3 regions of the Actinacidiphila reveromycinica genome follow, and region 2 is predicted to be linked to each of the others. Evidence: riboswitches for the same ligand, from Rfam matches in the RefSeq annotation. Region 2 holds a riboswitch; each other region holds the start of a gene.
What was found. A riboswitch is a leader RNA that binds a small molecule or an ion and turns the genes downstream of it on or off. The one in region 2 is predicted to bind cyclic di-AMP.

Region 1 (6,463 bases), 2.8 Mb from region 2:
ATGTCGGTCGGCAGCGGCGGCAGCGCGGTGAGGGTGAGGTGGTTCTCCTCCTCGTTCCAGTCGAAGCGGTACTCCCGGCCGCGCCCGGCCTTGGCGTGCAGTAGCTGCTCGACGCGGACGCGGGAGTCCTCCTCGCCGTCGGTGAAGTACGCCGGATAGCGCAGGTGCAGCCGGACCAGCCGGCCGTCCCGGAACTCGTACCCGCTGAACGCCTGCTCCCAGCCGCCGTCGTGGGTGTACAGCGGTGCCGGGTCGCCGGGGTCGGACAGGTAGGGCACCAGCGCCTCGTACAGCGACTGGAGGCGTACGCCCTCGGCCTCCGTCGGACCGGCCGGGGCCGAGGCGTTGCGGTCCCGGCCCATCCACGCCGCCGACGCGACCAGCGCGGCGACCCCGAGGATCGGCCCGTACGGCATCATCGCCACGATCACGGCGGCCGTGGCGGCCAGCAGCAGCGCCGGCCCGCGCCGGTCCTTCGGGGTGCGGCCCCACCACCCGCCGGCCCACGACGCCTGCCGGCGCACGCCCCGGGCGATGGTGATGACGGGGTGCAGCACGTCGCCGGCGCCGTCGGCCGCGGTGCGCGCCAGGTCGCGGCCGCGGACGAGCGCCGGCCGGCTGCTGAGGATGCTGGGAAGGGGACGCCTGGCCACGGGGTGCTCCATGGGTGGTTCGGGTGGGGGGCGGCGCGTGGGGGGACGCCGGTGCGCGGTGGGACGCGCGCGGAGGGCTGCGGGCGGCGGGCGGCAGGCCGCGCGGCCGGCGGGCTGCGGGCCGCGAGCTGCGGGAAAGGCGACGGGCCCGGGAGCGGATCGACCGCTGCCGGGCCCGAGGGGTGGGGCAGGAGTGGCCGCCGGTCGGACGGCGCTAGATCTTGAGCCCGCCGATCAGGCTGGCCAGGCTCGCCCCGCCCGCTGTGATGCTCGGGGCGATGGCGGTACCGGCGAGGTAGAACCCGAAGAGTGCGCAGACCACTCCGTGGGACACCTTCAGGCCGTCCTTGCGGAAGAACAGGAAGCAGATGACGCCGAGAAGCACGACGCCGGAGATGGACAGGATCATGGGGCTCTTCTCCTGAGGTGATGGGGACGGTCACCGTGAGTCCTCCCAGGCTCACAAAAAGTGAGAGATCGCGCGCGCTGGCAAACGGGTGATGTGCGGCCTCCTTCTGCCAGTCGGGTGAGGTGCTGCGCGGTACGCGGCCGGTCCCGGCCCGGGTGCGGCCCCACCGCCCCGCCCGATCGGGTGAGGGCGAGGCGCCGGGGTGACGACCGGGGGCGGTCCGGCAGGATGGGGCGGGTGCAGCCGACCCCCATCACCTGGCCCAAGCTCGCCGACGCCCTCGCCGAGCGGATCGCGGCCGGCCGCCCGCCCGGCCCCTGGTGGCGGGTCGCCGTGGACGGCGCGCCCGCCGCCCGTCCCGCCGACCTCGCCGACGCCGTCGCGGCCGCGCTGCCCGCGCTCGGCCGCCCGGTGCTGCGGGTGGCGGCCGACACCTTCTGGCGCCCCGCCTCGCTCCGGCTGGAGTACGGCCACGAGGACGTCGACGCGTACTACCAGCTCTGGCTCGACACCGGGGCGCTGCGCCGCGAGGTGCTCGACCCGCTCGGGCCCGGCGGCAGCGGCCGTGCCCTCCCCTCGCTGCGCGACCCGCGCACCGACCGCTCCACCCGGGCCGGCTACGTCGAACTCCCGCCCGGCGGCGTGCTGGTGCTCGACGGACCGCTGCTGCTCGGCCAGGGCCTGCCGTTCGACCTGACGGTCCATCTGCGGCTGTCCCCGTCGGCGCTGGCCCGGCGCACCCCCGCGGAGGAGCGGTGGACCCTGCCGGCCTACGCGCGGTACGCGCGCGAGGCGCTGCCCGAGGAGGCCGCGGACGTGCTGGTGCGGGCGGACGACCCGAGGCACCCGGCGTGGACCGGGTGAAGCGCCGGACGGAGGGTCGGGTGGGGCGCCGGACGGAGGGTCGGGTGGCGGGGGACAGCGGGCCGCCGAGGCCGCCCCGGGGCGTCGCCGAGGGGGCGCGGAGAGCCGGACATCCCGTCCCCGCACGGCTTTTCGGGCGCTTGGCGGGCACCCGTCCCGGCCTGTCCCGGCGGCCGTCCGGACCCGCCTTGCCCTGGGGCGGCGCGCACCGCTAGCGTCCACGAGCACCATGACTGTCGCCATCGCGCCGCTGACCACCGAGCACATACCCCTCGCCGTGCAGCGGTACGACCGCTGGTTCGCCCGCGCCCGGCGGCCCCCGTCGCAGCGGTCCTGGCTCGCCGACGGTCCGGTGCGCGGGGAGGACCTGCTCGGCAGGCTCCACCGGACGCCCGGGGTGGAGGCGGTCAGCGCCCTCGACGGCGACGGCGGCCTGATCGGGCACCTCGCGGCCGTGCCGGTCGATCTCGCCCCGGACGATCCGGCCGCGCTGCGCGCCCACCCGCGTTCCGCCCTCGTCCCGCACGGCGGCCACGCGCTGCCCGCCGGCCGCGAGAGCGAGGTGCTGCGCGCGCTGTACGTCCGGGTCGCCGAACGGCTCGTCGCCGACCGGCGGTTGGCGCACTACGTCGATGTGCCGGCCGGCGACGTCGGCACCGCGCCCTGGTCCGACCTCGGGTTCGGCCGGGACCGGGTGCACGGCCTGATGGCGGTCAAGGCGCGCGGGCGGCAGCCGCGCGGGGTCGAGGGGCTCGCCATCCGCCGCGCCGGCCCGGGCGACCTGCCGCAGATCGGCCGGATGGCCGCGGAGTCCGCGCGGCGGCAGCGCGGCACCGCCACCTTCCAGCCGCAGCCGGAGACCGCGCTCGCTGCGCTGCGCGTGCACTACGCGGCCGCGCTCGCGGACTCCCGGTGCGGCGCGTGGATCGCCTCCCGGCGGGGCGAGGAGATCGGCATGGTGCTGCTGGTGCCCGCGCGGCCCGACCCGGTGGTGCCCGAATCCAGCGTCGAGCTCGTCGAGATGTACGTCGACACCGCCTTCCGCGGGGAGGGGATCAGCCGGGTGCTGCTGGCGACCGCGCTCGCCTGGGCGTACGACGCCGGGCACCGGTACATGGCCGCGCAGTGGCCGTCCGCGTCCCCGCACGCCGCCGGGCACCTCCCGGCGATCGGCTTCCGCCCGGTCGCCTACCGCCTCGCCCGCACCCTGGACCACCGCCTCACCGGGCCGGCCGGCACGTTCTGAGGGCGGGCCGCCCCGACCGCCCTCCGCCGAGGGCGCCGACCGGTGCGCGCGCGACCCCGAAAATCGTACAAAGAGGGACATTTGGCGCGTCTGTGAGCGGTATCACCGGGTGGGCACGGTCCGCGCTTGATCGGGGGACGGAGTGTGGTCGCAGGGGGCGAAACGTGATGGACGGTGTCGGACGGCGCACTCGACGTAAGGATCGCATAGCGGACATCCGGGTGTGCGGCCACACACCGTGACCGCGGCGCCCGGGGAGGCGGCCCCCGCTGTTTGCCCGCCCGGAGCGGGTTCCCCTACGTTCCGTCGGGTGCGGGGCAACCCGCTTCCCATCCGCCGGGCGGACCGCCGAGTCCTGCCACCGCCCACCCCGCGGATCATCCGAGCACCGACATGGCAGGAGCGGGGGACCCAGGACAGGTCGCCGCCCGGACCGACCGCCGCGCCAGCGGCGCGCGTCCGGGCGGCTCGGGGTGAAGCCGCACCCGCGGCCGGGCATCTCCCGCCCGAACCCGACAGCTCACCTCGCAGGCGTAGGAGAGGACATCCCCCATGCCCGCACGCAACCGGCACCGCAGGCCCAGGATCCTGGGCGGCCGCCGCCTCACCCGTCTGACCGTGGCCGCCGGCGCAGGCAGCGCCGCGCTCGTGCTGCCGCTGGTCGCCGCGACCCACGCCGGCGCGGCCACCCCGGAGAAGAGCACCACCTCCGCCACGGCCACGTACAAGGTCGTCAAGGGCGACACCCTCGTCAAGATCGCCACGGCGCAGCACGTCACCGGCGGCTGGAAGCGGCTGTACCAGGACAACAAGGCCGCCATCGGGTCCGACCCGGGCCTGATCCGCCCCGGCACCGTGCTGACCCTGCACGTCGCGCAGGCCGTGCCGCAGGCGAAGTCCACCGCGAGCACCGCCGCCTCCGCCACGGCCGCGAAGTCGGCCACGGCCGGCACCGGCTGGATGAAGCCGGTCGGCGACGCCGCCATCGGCACCGGCTACAAGGCGTCCGGCTCCCTGTGGTCCAGCGGTTCGCACACCGGCGTCGACTTCCTCGTCGGCTCCGGCACCCCGGTGCACGTGGTCGCCGCCGGCACCGTCGTGTCGGCCGGCTGGGACGGCGCGTACGGCAACGACGTGATCGTCCACCACGCCGACGGCAGGTACACCCTGTACGGCCACCTGTCGAAGACGCTGGTCTCGGCCGGCCAGACCGTCACCGAGGGCCAGGAGATCGGCGTCTCGGGCGCGACCGGCAACGTCACCGGTCCGCACCTGCACTTCGAGGTGCGCACCACGCCGAGCTACGGCTCGGACATCGACCCGGTCGCCTACATGCGCGGCCACGGCGTCGTCATCTGACGGTGCCGCGGCACCGCCCCCTGCGCGCTGCGCCCGTCCGGTCCTCGGTGTCCGGGCGGGCGCACCGGCGTCCGGGGGCGTCGCGGGGCCGCCGATGACTGTACGGACGAGGTGGACGGGACGGGTCAACCGAGCAGCGCGGCCAGTTCACCGCGTGAGGCGACACCGAGCTTCGGATACGCCTTGTACAGGTGGTAGCCGACGGTGCGCGGGCTCAGGAACAGCCGTGCGGCGATGTCCTTGTTCGACAGGCCCTGCGCGGCCAGCCGGACGATCTGCGACTCCTGCGGGGTGAGTCCCGCCCGGTCCGCAGGCGACCGCGACTCCTGACGACCCGTCACCGGAACTCCGCACGCGTCGAGTTCGCGGCGGGACCGGTCCGCCCACGGACGGGCGCCGAGCCGTTCGAACACCTCCAGCGCGGACCGCAGCCGCCCGGCGGCCTCGTTCCTGCGCCGGGCCCGCCGCAGCCACTCGCCGTACAGCAGCCCGGTGCGGGCCGCCTCCAAGGGGCGCCGGTGCGGGTCGTGGCCGGCCAGGGCCGCCGTGAAGTGCTCCTCGGCCTCCTCGTCGGGGGCCAGCAGCGCCCGACAGCGGGACGCCATGGCCGCCGCCCAGCCCTGCCCCGTGCCCCGCGCCCACCGCTCGAACCGGTCGAACGGCTCGGCCGCGCGCCCGGGTTCGCCCACCCGCACCGCGGCCTCCACCAGGTCCGGCACGCTGCGGGTGGCCGAGATCTGGTGGCTGAGCAGCGGATCGGCCAGCAACTCCAGCCGCTCCAGCGCCGATCGGGCGCGGCCGGCACCGAGGTCGAGCAGGCCCTGCGACCAGTACGCCCAACTCGCGCCCGGCGCGGTCGGGGCGCCCGGTGCGGCCGCCAGCGCCTCCGCGGCACGGGCACGGCACTCCGCGTCCTCGCCCCGCAACGCCGCCACATGGGCCAGCACACCGTTCAACTGGCTGACCCACTGCGCCTGTCGCGTGCCGGGGTGGATGCGCAGCCACTCGGCGGCGGTGGCGTGCGCGTCGGTGAGCCGCGACTGGAACAGCTCGACCTCGGCCTGGAAGAACAGCACCGTGGCGAGCCGGCCCAGACCACCGGCGTCCCGGCACTCGGCCGCCAACTCCACGGCCAGCGCGTGGGATTCGGCGTCCTGCCCGCGCAGCATGCCGGCCGCGCACAGCATCGCCAGCTCGCGCGGGTCGGCGCCGCCGGCGCGGGCTGCCGAGGCGGCCGAGGAGACCGACTCCGGGGCGGGCGGGCCTGCTTCCGGGTGTCCGGCTCCCGGGTGTCCGGCGTCCGGGGGGACAGGGTCGGGGCACACGGGGTCAGGGCGCTGCGCGGCGGCCGGTCCGGACGGATCCGGGCCGAGGGCGTCCGCCAGGGCTCCGGCGAGAAAGTCCGCGACCGCGCGGATCGCCGTGCCCGCGGGCAACTCCAGGGCCGCCAGCCGCCCGACGGTCGCCCGCACCTTCACGGCGCCCAGGTACCAGCCGGTGTGCACCGCCTGCACCAGCATCCGCCCGGCCCGTTCGGGGTCGGCCGCGGCCGCGGCCTCGGCGCCCTCCAGCAGCATCCGGTGCGCGCCGGGGAACGCGCCCTGCCAGAAGTCGGCGAGCGCCCGTACGTCGAGCGCCCGGGCCCGCACCACCGCCTGCTCCGCGGAGCCCGGGGGCAGGGCGTCGGAGGCCGCGCGGGCGGCCCGCTCCGCGAACTCCCGGGCCCGGGGCAGCTCGCCCGCCTCCGAGGCGGACTCGGCGGCCAGCAGCAGCCTGCCGGCGCGGGCGGCGGAGCCGGGACTCAACCGGGCGGCGCGCTCGTAGGCGACCGACGCCGCGGAGTGGCCGCTGCGCTCGCGGGCCCGGACCGCGGTGGCCTCCAGGGCGGCGGCCACCTCCTCGTCGGGGCCGGTCGCGGCCATCGCGAGGTGC
Region 2 (6,463 bases):
TCAGCGACCGGCTCGACCTCGAAGTCGGCGGGATAGCGGTCGAGTTGATCGAGGTCGGACCCGCGCACACGGTCGGCGACCTGATCGTCAACCTGCCCGGCGAGGGCATCGTGTGCGCCGGGGACGTGATCTTCTGCGAGGACCACCCGGTGCACTGGGCCGGGCCGCTCGACGAGGTGCACCGCGCGGTGCAGCGCGTCCTGGCCTGCGACCCGCAGGTGATCGTGCCCGGCCACGGTCCCGTCATGACGCCCGCGGACGTGGCCGGCTACGCGGACTACCTGCTGCGGGTGCGCGACCGCATCCACGCCGCGCACGCGGCCGGCCACCCGATCGCACGGACCGCCGCCGAACTCATCGCGGCCGAGACCAACCCGCGGTGGGGGCTCACCGAACGGCTGGCCATCCTCACCGCCGTCGAGTACCGCGTCCTCGACGGCGACACGTCCCCGACCGACCTGATCCCCCTGGTCGACCTCGCGGCGCACCACGTCCTGCCCGCGACCGGCCCGAGCGGCCCGAGCGGCACGGCTGCCCCGGCCGCCGCCACGTCACCGGCCGTGTAGCGGAGCCGGCACGGCCCTCCCCCGGCGGACAGGCCGGCGGCCCCGGCGCCGGGGGGGTGGTCGCCAGGGCCGCCGGGGCGGTGGGGTCGTCGTCGGAGCGGTGGGACCGGCAGCGGCGGGGCCGTACGCGCGGTGGCGTACGGGGCCGCGCCGGGTGCGGGGCGGTTCCGTGCTCGGCTCGACACGGGCTCGGGGTTGTCACGGGCTCGGGCTCGTCACCGGCTCGGCACGCGCCCTCTCCGCGGGCTGGGCGCGGGCCGGTTCCGGGAGGCGTGGACGCCTGACCGTCAGGCGGGGTGATGCCGGGGCCGGGCCGGGGAGCCGACCGGACCACCGGACCACCGAACCGCCGGGTTCGCCGGACTAGATGGCGACGTCGTGGGCGCGCAGCCAGGGCAGCGGGTCGACGGGGGCGGCGCCATCCGGGCGCACCTCCAGGTGGAGGTGCGGCGCGGGCACGTTGCCGGTCGCGCCGACGCGGCCGATGGTGTCGCCGGTGGTGACCCGGCCGTCGGTGACGACCATGGTCGACAGGTGGCAGTACCGGAGTTCGGTGCCGTCGTCGAGGGTCAGGACGACCCGGTAGCCGTCGCTGCCGGCCCATCCCGCGGAGGTGACGGTGCCGCCGTGCACGGCGTGCACGGGGGTGCCGGTCGGCGCGGTGAAGTCCTGACCGTTGTGCAGGTTGGCCCAGGGGTCGGTCTCGCCGAACCCGGCGCCGAGCGTGGCGCAGGCGACCGGCTTGATGTACGAGGCGGCGAGCCGGGCCAGGCGCTCGGCCTCGGCGCGGACCGCCGCGGCGGCCTCCTCGCGGACCTTCTCCTCGGCGGCGGCCTTCGCGGCGGCGACCTGCTCGCGCACCTTGCGCTCGGCGGCCTCCCGGGCGGCCTGCGCGGCCTCGGCCCTCTCGACCACCTCGCGCTCGGCGCGGGCGACGGCCTCGCGCTGGGCGGCGACCTGGCCGAGGAGGCGCGCGCAGAGGGCCGCGCCGGGGTCGGCGGGAGCGGCCGGCTCGGCTTCTGCCACGGGCCCGGCCTCAGGTCCGGTGGGCGCGGGGTCCTCGTCGGCGACGGCGGGCCCGGGGTCCCGGACCGGGGCGAGGTCCAGGGCGGTCCGCGCGGCGAGCGCCTCGTCGGCGACCGGGCCGGCGGTCCCGGCCTCGTCCGGCTCCACCGGGGCGGGCTCGGCGACAGGCCGCGTCAGCAGGGTCGTCGCCCCGGCGGCGGCCGGTGCGGCGGACTCCGGCGCGGGGAGGGTCAGCGCGCTGGGGTCGTACGACGGCGGGCCGGCGAGCGGGGCGCCGCCGATCACGGCGTCGGGCAGCGGGTACCGGGCGGGGCGCGCGGCGGGCTCGGCCGCGGGGGCCGGGGCCAGGCCGGCCGCTCCGACGCTGGCGAAGGCCGCGAACGCGGGAACGGGGGCGGGCGCGGGGGCGCCCAGCGGACCCGGAGAGGTCAGAGCGGCGGAAGTGCCGTTCGCCGTGAGGCCGTTGGCCCGCTGGCGCGGAAGCCGGAGGTCGTCCCGCTCCTGGCCGGCGAAGTCGCCGTCGGGGCGGGCGGGTGCGTAGGCAAGCTGGTCGGACGCCACGACGGGCGCTCTCCTTTCCTTCCCTCTCGCCTACCGGGTTAGCTGACGGGTTCGGAGGAAGAAGGTCTCCTACGGGCCTGAACGCTGCCCGATTCACCCCATTTTCTCGGGTCCCCGGTTCCCGCGGACGGGATTCGGCAAGCGCGCGGTCCGCCGTCCTGGCGGCGGCGGTGACGACCGCGCTGCGTTATCGAACGTTAATAGAGCCGGAGTCGTTTTCCAAGCCGAATCCGAGAGTTGGGCGTGAGAACAAAGCAGGGTGGGTAGGGATGGAGCGGTCATATCGGTCAGCCGATGTGGCCGGGAAGTGATGTGAGCGTGCATCAGTCGTTATCGGAACGGGGGCTCGGTGGCCACGGTGCGTGAGCGGGCGAACTCGGCGCGCAGGCGGCCGCGGGGATCGCGCGGCCGATCCGCCAGTGGCATGGACCTCTGCCATTGCGCGAACCGCTTGGCAGGTCGCGGACGCGCGCCCCACGATGGGCGGGCCCGACGTTCTTGTCATGAACTTGACCATCCGTGACCCCACAGGGAGCCCCCCATGGAACGCCCCGACAGCCCTCGACTCCCCCACACCCGACGGTCGTTGCTGCGCAGCGGCCTCGCGCTCGGCACCGCCGCGGGCGCCGCGCTCACCGGCGGGCTGTGGGCCGGCAGCGGCCGGGCCTCGGCGGCCGCCGCCGTCGACTACCCCGGCGCCACCTGGGCTCCGGCCAGCACCGCCAACTACACGGCGTCCAACCGGCCCACGACCTACGCGATCGACATGGTCGTCATCCACGTCACCCAGGAGACCTTCGCCGACACCATCAGCCTCTTCCAGGACCCCGCCCACGCCGCCACGGCGCACTACGTCGTGCGCTCCGCCGACGGCGCCGTCGACCAGTGCGTCCGGGAACACGACGTGGCGTGGCACGCGGGCAACTGGGACTACAACACCCGCAGCATCGGCATCGAGCACGAGGGCTGGGTCGACGACGCGTCCTGGTTCACCGACGCGATGTACCACGCATCCGCCGCCCTCACGGCCGAGATCTGCGGCAAGTACGGCATCCCGAAGGACCGGCAGCACATCATCGGCCATGTCGAGGTGCCGGGCACCGACCACACCGACCCGGGCCCGAACTGGGACTGGGTGCGGTACATCCGGCTGGTGAACGGCGGCTGAGGCGGGGCGGGGCGCGGGCGGTGCGGACGCGGGGCCGCGCGGATGCGGGGTGACTGGCGGCGCGGCCCGGGGCGGTACGGCCCGGGGCGGTACGGCCCGGGGCGGGGCGGCCCGGGGCGGGGCGGGCCGTACGGCCCGGGGCGGGGGCGGGGCGCGGGATGTGGGGGGCGCGATCCTCACACCCGGGTGACGGTGCCTGTGCAGGGGGCGTAACCGGCCACGCTTCGCGGGCGTGACCGGGGCGAAACCGGCCCTTCGTACGGTGCGACGGTCAGCCGTACCCGAGAGGGGAGCCGCGTGTCCGCGACCGTGCCCGCACCCGCGACCGTGCCCGTGCCGGGGTCCGCACCCGCGTCCCCACCCCCCGGCGCGGGCGGGCCGGGCGGCGCGGCCGAACAGGTCCGCACGGTCTGCGCGTACTGCGGGGTGGGCTGCGGGATGGTGCTGGACGTCACGACCGGGCCGGACGGACGGCGCAGGGTGGTCAAGGCGTCCGGCGACAAGGAGCACCCGGCGAACTCCGGTCGGCTGTGCACCAAGGGCGCCACCACCGCGGACATGCTCGCCGCGCCCGGCCGGCTGACCACCGCCCTGGTCCGGGCGGAGCGCGGCGGCCCTGCCGAGCCGGTGCCGGTCGCCGAGGCGGTGGCGCGCACGGCCGCGCGACTGCGGGCGATCGTCGACGAGCACGGCCCGGACGCGGTCGCCTTCTACGTCTCGGGCCAGATGAGCCTGGAGGCGCAGTACCTGGCGAACAAGCTCGCCAAGGGCTTCGTGCGCACCAACCAGATCGAGTCGAACTCCCGCCTGTGCATGGCCAGCGCGGGCAGCGGTTACAAGCTGTCCCTCGGCGCCGACGGGCCGCCCGGGTCGTACCGGGACTTCGAACACGCGGACGTCTTCCTGGTGATCGGCTCCAACATGGCCGACTGCCACCCGATCCTCTTCCTGCGGATGATGGAGCGGGTCAAGGCCGGCGCCAAGCTGATCGTGGTCGACCCGCGGCGGACCGCGACGGCCGCCAAGGCCGACGTGTTCCTGCAACTGCGGCCCGGCACCGACCTCGCGCTGCTCAACGGCCTGCTCCACCTGCTGGTCGCCGACGGCCGCACCGACCCGGAGTTCATCGCCGCGCACACCGAGGGGTGGGAGGCGATGCCGGACCTGCTCGCCGACTACCCGCCCTCCGCCGTCGCGGAGCTGACCGGGGTGGCCGAGGAGGACCTGCGCACCGCCGCCCGGTTGATCGGCGGCGCGCGGGAGTGGATGAGCTGCTGGACGATGGGCCTGAACCAGTCCACGCACGGCACCTGGAACACCAACGCGCTGGTCAACCTGCACCTGGCCACCGGCGCGATCTGCCGCCCGGGCAGCGGGCCGTTCTCGCTGACCGGCCAGCCCAACGCGATGGGCGGCCGCGAGATGGGCTACATGGGCCCCGGGCTGCCCGGCCAGCGCTCGGTGCTGGTCGCCGAGGACCGGGCGGCCGCCGAGGAGTTGTGGGGGCTGCCGCCCGGCACGATCCGTGCGGACGGCTCCGGCGGCGGCACCGTCGAGTTGTTCCGGCGGATGGCGGAGGGGCGGATCAAGGCGTGCTGGATCATCTGCACCAACCCGGTCGCCTCCGTCGCCAACCGCGCCGGCGTCGTCGACGGTCTGGCGGCCGCCGAACTGGTCGTCGTGCAGGACGTGTTCGCCGACACCGAGACCACCGCCCTCGCGGACGTGGTGCTGCCGGGCGCGATGTGGACCGAGGCCGAGGGGGTGCTGGTCAACAGCGAGCGCAACCTGACCCTGGCCCGCCCCGCGCTCGACCCGCCCGGCGAGGCGACCCCCGACTGGCGGCTGATCGCGGACGTCGCCCGCGCGATGGGGTACGAGGACGCCTTCACCTACACCGGCCCCGAGCAGGTCTTCGAGGAGCTCAAGGGCGCCTGGAACCCCACCACCGGCTACGACCTGCGCGGGGTGAGCTACGAGCGGCTGCGCGGCACGCCCGTGCAGTGGCCGGCGGCGGACCCGGACGGGCCCGACCGCAACCCGATCCGGTACACCGGACCGGACGGGCCGCGCTTCCCCACGGCCAGCGGGCGGGCCGCCTTCTTCGCCCGCCCGCACCTGCCGCCGGCCGAACTCCCCGACGACGACTACCCGTTCGCGCTCAACACCGGCCGGCTGCCGCACCAGTGGCACACCCTCACCAAGACCGGCCGGGTCGCCAAGCTCAACCGGCTCAACCCGGCGCCGTTCGTCGAGATGCACCCCGCCGACGCGGCCCGGCTCGGCATCGCCGAGGGCGACACGGTCGAGGTCTCCTCGCGGCGCGGCCGGGCGCTGCTGCCCGCGCTGGTCACCGACCGGGTGCTGCCGGGGTGCTGCTTCGCGCCGTTCCACTGGAACGACCTGTTCGGGAAGGACCTCTGCGTCAACGCGGTGACCAACGACGCGGTCGATCCGATCTCGTTCCAGCCGGAGTTCAAGGTGTGCGCGGTGGCGCTGGCGAAGGCGGCCGCGGCGGTTCCGGTGGAGGAGCCGGCGCCGCCGGCGGCCGACCTCGCCCTGCCGCCGGCCGGCCGGGGCCCGCTCGGCGAGGTGCGGCAGGACACGCGGGACCCGCGGGACGCCCGACTCGCGGGCGCGGTGGGGTTGTTCGGGCTCACCGACCCGCCGCCGGTGCTCGCCGCCGGCGAACGGCAGTACCTCGTCGGCTTCCTGGCCGGGCTGGAGTCCGGCGCCCCCGGGGTGCCGGTGCTTCCGCCCGACGCGCCGTTCCTGCCCGAGCACGCGCGGTGGGTCAACGGGGTGCTGGCGGGGCTGTACTCGCGCGCGCCGGAGGGCCTGCCGCCGTCCGGGGACGGGGCCGCGCCCGGCGCCGCGCCCGGGCTCCGGACCGGGCCGCAGCCGGGAACGCCGACACCGACGTGGTCGCGGTCACCGTCGGGGGCACGGTCGCAGGAGTGGCCGGCTTCGTCCGAACCCGCCGCGCCGGCACGGGAGATCGTGGTCCTGTGGGCGTCGCAGACCGGCACCGCCGAGGACTACGCGGCCGGCGTCGTGGAGCGCCTGGCCGGCGCGGGCCACCGCCCCGCCCTGGCCGGCATGGACGTCACCGACCCGCGCGCCCTCCCGGACGGCGCGGACC
Region 3 (6,463 bases), 1.7 Mb from region 2:
CCTCCAGGAAGCGGGAGGGCGGGTTGTAGGACGGCTGCCCCCAGGCACTGCGCATCATCGAGCGGGTCACGTAGAGCCGCCGGCGGGCGCGGGTGATGCCGACGTAGGCCAGCCGCCGCTCCTCCTCCAGCTCCTTGACCTGCCCGAGGGCGCGCATGTGCGGGAAGACGCCGTCCTCCATGCCGGTGAGGAACACCACCGGGAACTCCAGGCCCTTGGCGGTGTGCAGCGTCATCAGGGTGATCACGCCGCCGGTGTCCTCCTCGCCGTCGGGGGCGTCGGGGATCTGGTCGGAGTCGGCGACCAGCGCGACGCGCTCCAGGAACTCGGCGAGCGACCCGGTCTCCTCGCCCTCCCGCTCCTGCTCGAACTCCAGGGCGACGGCGGCGAGTTCCTGGAGGTTCTCGACGCGGGTCTCGTCCTGCGGGTCGGTGGACGCCTGCAACTCGGCCAGGTAGCCGGTGCGTTCCAGCACCGCCTCCAGCACGACGGCGGGGCCCGCGCCGGACTCCACGACGGTGCGCAGCTCGTCCATGAGGGTGTTGAACCGCTTGACCGCGTTGGCCGAGCGCGCGGCCATGCCGTACGCCTCGTCGACGCGCCGCAGCGCCTGCGGGAAGGAGATCCGCTCGCGTCGGCCGAGTGCGTCGATCATCGCCTCGGCGCGCTCGCCGATGCCGCGCTTGGGCACGTTCAGGATGCGGCGCAGCGGCACCGCGTCCTCGGGGTTGGCGAGGACGCGCAGGTAGGCGAGCACGTCGCGGACCTCGCGGCGCTCGTAGAAGCGGACGCCGCCGACGACCTTGTAGGGCAGGCCGACCCGGATGAAGATCTCCTCGAAGACACGGGACTGGGCGTTGGTGCGGTAGAACACCGCGACGTCGCCGGGGCGGGCGTCGCCGGCGTCGGTGAGCCGGTCGATCTCCTCGGCGACGTACTGCGCCTCGTCGTGCTCCTGGTCGGCGACGTAGCCGGTGATGACGGGGCCCTCGCCGGACTCGGTCCACAGGTTCTTCGCGCGCCGCCCGGCGTTGCGCTCGATGACGGCGTTGGCGGCGCCGAGGATGTTCTGTGTGGAGCGGTAGTTCTGCTCCAGCAGGATGGTGCGGGCCTGCGGGTAGTCCTCCTCGAACTGGAGGATGTTGCGGATCGTGGCGCCGCGGAAGGCGTAGATCGACTGGTCGGCGTCGCCGACCACGCACAGCTCGGCCATCGGGATGCCCGGGGCACCGTCCGCCGTGCCCTCGCCGGTGCCGACGAGTTCGCGGACCAGCGTGTACTGCGCGTGGTTGGTGTCCTGGTACTCGTCGACCATGACGTGCCGGAACCGCCGCCGGTAGTGGTCGGCGACGTCGGGGAACGCCTGGAGCAGGTTGACGGTGGTCATGATGATGTCGTCGAAGTCCAGCGCGTTCGCGTCGCGCAGCCGGGCCTGGTACATCGCGTACGCCTCGGCGAGCTTCCGCTCGAAGAGCCCCCCGGAGCCTCCGGACGCGCCCGCCCGGGCGGCGAACGTCTCGTGGTCGACCAGTTCGTTCTTCAGGTTGGAGACCTGCGCGCTGAACGACTTCGGCGGGAACTGCTTGGGGTCGAGGTCCAGGTCGCGGCAGACCAGGGCCATCAGGCGGCGCGCGTCGGTGGCGTCGTAGATCGAGAACGACGAGGTGAAGCCGAGCGTCTTGGACTCGCGGCGCAGGATGCGCACGCAGGCGCTGTGGAAGGTCGAGACCCACATCGCGTTGGCGCGCGGGCCGACGAGCTCCTCCACGCGCTCCTTCATCTCGCCCGCGGCCTTGTTGGTGAAGGTGATCGCGAGGATGGAGCCCGGGTGCACGTCGCGCGCGGCGAGCAGGTGGGCGATGCGGTGGGTGAGCACGCGGGTCTTGCCGGAGCCTGCGCCGGCGACGATGAGCAGCGGCCCGCCGTGGTGCTCCACGGCGGCGCGCTGCTGCTCGTTGAGCCCCGCGACGAGCTGCGCGGGGTCGAGCACGGGGCGCGCCGCGCCGTTGCGGTAGTGCGCGTCGTGGGCGGGCGGGTCGTCGTACCGCCCCTGGAACAGGTCGTGCGGGACCTCCTCGCCACCGGGGCCGTCCTCGGGCGGCGGAGGCTGCCCGCCGTCGGAGGGCCCGTGGGCCGCGTCCAGACCGTCCAGGAAGTTGTCGTCAAAGAGGCTGCTCATCGCCTCCCGAGTCTAAGGGCTGTTCCGTGATCCCCGACGGGTGTACGACGACGGCGACGGCGCCTCGCGGCCGGGCCGGGCGCACGACGGGAACGGCGGGCCGTACGCACCGGAAGGGCCGGGCCCGGGTAGCCCGGGGGCGACGCTGCGTGACCGCGCGGCGGCGCCGGCGGAAGATGACGAAAAGGTATCGGGCCTTGTCGGACATCGCCCTTCCCAGCCGTGCCGGGCTTTGGCTAGCGTGCCGCACCAGCCGGCACCGGCAGCGTCCGAGAGGAGTCCGCCCGCCATGGCGACGCACCGTAAGGCTCGTACCGCGCTCCTGAGCACCCCCGGGCCGCGCGCGGCCGTGGGGATCACCACGGCCGCGCTGGCCACCGTCACGCTGCTCAGCGAGAGCGCGAGCGCCACGCCCGCTCCGGCGAAGCCCGCGCAGCCGTCGATCAGCGAGGTCAAGAAGCAGGTCGACACGCTCGACCAGCAGGCCGAGGCGGCCACCCAGAAGTACGACCAGGCGCAGGAGCAGACCGACCGGCAGAACACCAAGGTCAACAAGCTGCTCGCGCAGGTCGCCCGGAAGACGCAGCAGCTCAACGACTCCCGGCGCGTGCTGGGCGAGTTCGCGGCGGCGCAGTACCGCAGCGGCGGCGACCTGACCACCAGCCGCTACCTGCTGTCGGGCGACCCGCAGGACCTTGCCGACGAGGTGCACCTGACGGACGTGATGGGCAAGCGCGAGCACGCCGCGGTCGAGGCGTACCAGACCCAGCAGGTCGCGGTGACCCAGCAGCGGGTCGAGGCGGCCAAGAGCCTGGCCACGCTGACCGCCCAGCAGGGCGTGCTGAAGTCCGCCAAGCAGGACGTGCAGACGAAGCTCGGCGCCGCGCAGAAACTCCTCAACAGCCTCAACGCCCAGGAGAAGAAGCGGCTGGCGCAGTTGCAGGCGCAGCAGGAGGCGGCCGCCAAGGCGAAGGCCGAGAAGCTCGCGGCCCAGGAGAAGGCGAAGCAGGCGGCGGCGGCCAAGGCGGCGGCCGCGGCGAGCGCGACCACCACCACGACCACCTCGACGGCCGGATCCACCGCCGCCGAACAGGCCATCGCCTTCGCCCGCAAGCAGCTCGGCAAGCCGTACGTGTGGGGCGCCACCGGCCCGGACTCCTACGACTGCTCGGGGCTGACCCAGGCCGCCTACAAGGCCGCCGGGATCGACCTGCCGCGCACCACCTACGACCAGGTGAACGTGGGCACCAGGGTGGCGGAGTCCGACCTCCAGCCGGGCGACCTGATCTTCTTCTACAGCGACGTGAGCCACGTCGGGCTCTACATCGGCGACGGCGAGATGATCCACGCCCCGCACACCGGCACCGTGGTGAAGATCGCCCCCATCACCGAGATGCCCTTCTACGCGGCCGTCCGCCCGTAATGGCAGCTGTCGTCCGTGTCGCCACCGCATGACCCGGATGTCCGTCGAGCCCTCCGGTAAAACCCAAGGTCACAAAGCGATTTCGGTCACATTGCAATCCAAACTTCCCAAGATGCCGCGAAGTTGACTACGGTAGCCCGCTAGGTGGTCCGCCTCCCGCCGGCAACGGTCCGGCAGCGCACCGCCTCCGCCTAATCCGGCCACCGGCCGGAGCCGGGGACCCAGGAGCACTTCGGGGTGAATCGGGGCAGACGCGACGAGCGCCGGCCCCGTAGGGCGACCTTCCCCGCCCGAACCCGTCAGCTAACCCGGTCGGCGGTCCACGGAAGGAGTCGCCTCCTTGGCGTCGCACCGCAAGCCGCGCACCCCGATACTCGCGTCGACGGGCGCGCGGGCCGCCGTCGGGATCACCACCGCGGCCCTGGCATCGGTCACCCTCTTGAGCGAGACGGCGAACGCGGCCCCCGCGAAGCCCTCCATCAGCGAGGTCAAGAAGCAGGTCGACACGCTCAACCAGCAGGCCGAGGTCGCCACCCAGCAGTACGACCAGGCCAAGGAGAAGACGGCGGCGCAGCGCACCAAGACCAACCAGCTGCTCGCCCAGGTCGCCGACAAGACCGAGCAGATGAACGAGTCCCGGCGCGTGCTGGGGCAGTTCGCGGCCGAGCAGTACCGCACCGGCGGTCTCGGCTCCACCACGCAACTGCTCTTCTCGGACGACCCGCAGAGCTTCCTGTCGCAGAACCACCTGCTGGACCGGCTGACCGCCACGCAGGAGCAGGCGCTCAAGACGTTCAAGATCCAGCAGGAGCAGGCGTCCGTCCAGCGCGCCCAGGCCACCGCGAGCCTGAAGCAGCTGACCAGCTCGCAGAGCACGCTCGCCACGCAGAAGAAGAACGTCCAGACGAAGCTCGCCGCCGCGCAGAAGCTGCTCAACACCCTCACCGCCGCGCAGAAGGCCAAGCTCGCCGCGTTGCAGCGGCCGAAGACGACCACGTCGTCGTCCTCGTCGTCCTCCTCCTCGTCGTCGTCCGGCACCACCCCGACCTACACCGGCAGCGCCACCGGCCGCGCGGCCGCCGCGATCCAGTTCGCGCTGGCGCAGCAGGGCAAGCCGTACGTCTTCGGTGCCACCGGCCCCAGTTCGTACGACTGCTCGGGCCTGACCCAGGCCGCCTACAAGGCCGCGGGGGTCAGCATCGGGCGCACCACCTGGGACCAGGCCAAGGACGGCACCGCGGTCTCGGAGGCCGACCTGCGCCCGGGCGACCTGGTGTTCTTCTACTCCGGCCTCAGCCACGTCGGGATCTACATCGGCAACGGCAACATCGTGCACGCCCCGCACACGGGCGCGTCGGTCGAGGTCGCCCCGCTGAGCTGGATGCCGTTCGCCACGGCGCGCCGCATCGTCTGACCGCCCGCGCCCGCGCCGGATTCGGCGGAGGGCGCGGTGCCGGCGGTCGGCGCGCTGCCGTCCGCCGGCGCGGTGTCGGCGGTCGGCGCGCTCAGGTCCAGAGCACCGCGATGAAGATGTTGACGACGGTCAGGCCGCCGACCGCGCCGAAGGAGACCGCGTCGACCTCCTCCTCGTCGCGCCTGACGTAGACCAGCCCGAGGATCACCAGCAGCACGGCCAGCTTGACGCCGATCTTGACGCTGCTCAGGTGCCGGTCGTCGGCGTGCGCCAGACCGACGAGTGCCACACCGGTGACCAGCATCGCGCAGGCCCCGTAGAGCATGCCGGGCACGAAGCGCGGCGCGGCACCGACCCGGCCCATCGCCTTGAGCTGGGTGAGGAAGCCGCCCAGCAGCGCCGCGATGCCGATGATGTGCAGCCCGACGAAGACATTGATGAGGGTGTCCATGCGCCGGACCCTACGGCGCGCATAGCACCGGGCGGCGGGCGGGGTGCCGTATCGCGGGCTTCGGTCGCCCGGCGCCCGGATGCGGGCGGGTCACCCGTCGGACGGCGGTCGGATCCGGTCGGCCGCGACGGAAAGCGGGCAGTCCCGGACAGTGGGCCCGGGTGGGGTCGGGGGCAGGTTTAGCGTCACTGGCAGGTGGCCGGTACCCATCGCCGACGGCTCGTCCCCGGCGCGGCCACCTCCGCCGGGCCCGGCGGCGCCGCGTTCCCCCGTGCACGGTGCCGCCGGGCCTCCCCGACGAAGGAGTGACGGCCGCATGGCCTCGCACAGTCGCCGCAGTCGCCACCGCCGCGGCCCGGCCCCCGCCCCGGTCCCGCCGGTCGGCCCGGCGGGCCGCGCGGCCTCCGCCGGCCGGCCCACCGACGGCGCCCACGCCGACCGCCCGGCGAACGGCCGGGCATCCGGCCCCGCGGCCGTCGACCGTACTCCCGCCGACCACCCGGCGAGCCGCCACGCACCCACCGACCGTGCCCCCGGCAGCCGCCCGACCCCCGGCCGCCCGACCCCCGGCCGTTCCTCCGCCGACCGCCCGACGGCGCACCGCGCCTCCGCCGGCCCGGCCCCGGCCCGGGCTCCGCTCGGCGGGCTTCCGGCCGCCCGCGCCGCCCTCTCGCTGGTGCTGGTCTCGGCCGCGTCCGTCGGCGCGCTCGGCGGGAACGCGCAGGCCGCACCGGGCCCGGGCGGCGGCCCGGTGACCGCCGGCCCGGACGGCGCCGCCGCGACACCCGCGACCCCCGCGGCAATCCGCGCCCGGGTCGACGCCCTGTACCGGCGCGCGGAGACGGCCACGCAGCAGTACGACGGCGCGCGGCAGCAGGTCGGCGCCGCCCGCGCGGCGGTGGACGGCCTCCAGGACGAACTGGCCCGCAAGACCGCGCGGCTCGACACCACCCGCGACACGCTGGGCGCGGTCGCGGCCGCGCAGTACCGCTCGGG

Region 1: linked by a shared signal. The riboswitch ahead of RVR_RS03505 (M23 family metallopeptidase) and the one ahead of RVR_RS15000 (M23 family metallopeptidase) in region 2 are both predicted to bind cyclic di-AMP.
Region 3: linked by a shared signal. The riboswitch ahead of RVR_RS22580 (C40 family peptidase) and the one ahead of RVR_RS15000 (M23 family metallopeptidase) in region 2 are both predicted to bind cyclic di-AMP.

The regions. Positions count from the first base shown of each region.
Region 1 covers NZ_AP018365.1:841,411-847,873, reverse strand. The annotation lists gene RVR_RS03525 (hypothetical protein) at 1-653, opposite strand, end outside; gene RVR_RS03520 (hypothetical protein) at 868-1,062, opposite strand; gene RVR_RS03515 (nucleoside/nucleotide kinase family protein) at 1,291-1,926, shown strand; gene RVR_RS03510 (GNAT family N-acetyltransferase) at 2,156-3,172, shown strand; cyclic di-AMP (ydaO/yuaA leader) riboswitch at 3,549-3,719, shown strand; gene RVR_RS03505 (M23 family metallopeptidase) at 3,725-4,531, shown strand; gene RVR_RS03500 (helix-turn-helix transcriptional regulator) at 4,657-6,463, opposite strand, start outside.
Region 2 covers NZ_AP018365.1:3,640,611-3,647,073, forward strand. The annotation lists gene RVR_RS14995 (MBL fold metallo-hydrolase) at 1-566, shown strand, start outside; gene RVR_RS15000 (M23 family metallopeptidase) at 930-2,153, opposite strand; cyclic di-AMP (ydaO/yuaA leader) riboswitch at 2,166-2,303, opposite strand; gene RVR_RS15005 (N-acetylmuramoyl-L-alanine amidase) at 2,695-3,321, shown strand; gene RVR_RS15010 (bifunctional nitrate reductase/sulfite reductase flavoprotein subunit alpha) at 3,760-6,463, shown strand, end outside.
Region 3 covers NZ_AP018365.1:5,303,628-5,310,090, reverse strand. The annotation lists gene pcrA (DNA helicase PcrA) at 1-2,179, opposite strand, end outside; gene RVR_RS22585 (C40 family peptidase) at 2,469-3,602, shown strand; cyclic di-AMP (ydaO/yuaA leader) riboswitch at 3,781-3,935, shown strand; gene RVR_RS22580 (C40 family peptidase) at 3,943-5,016, shown strand; gene RVR_RS22575 (hypothetical protein) at 5,108-5,467, opposite strand; gene RVR_RS22570 (C40 family peptidase) at 6,141-6,463, shown strand, end outside.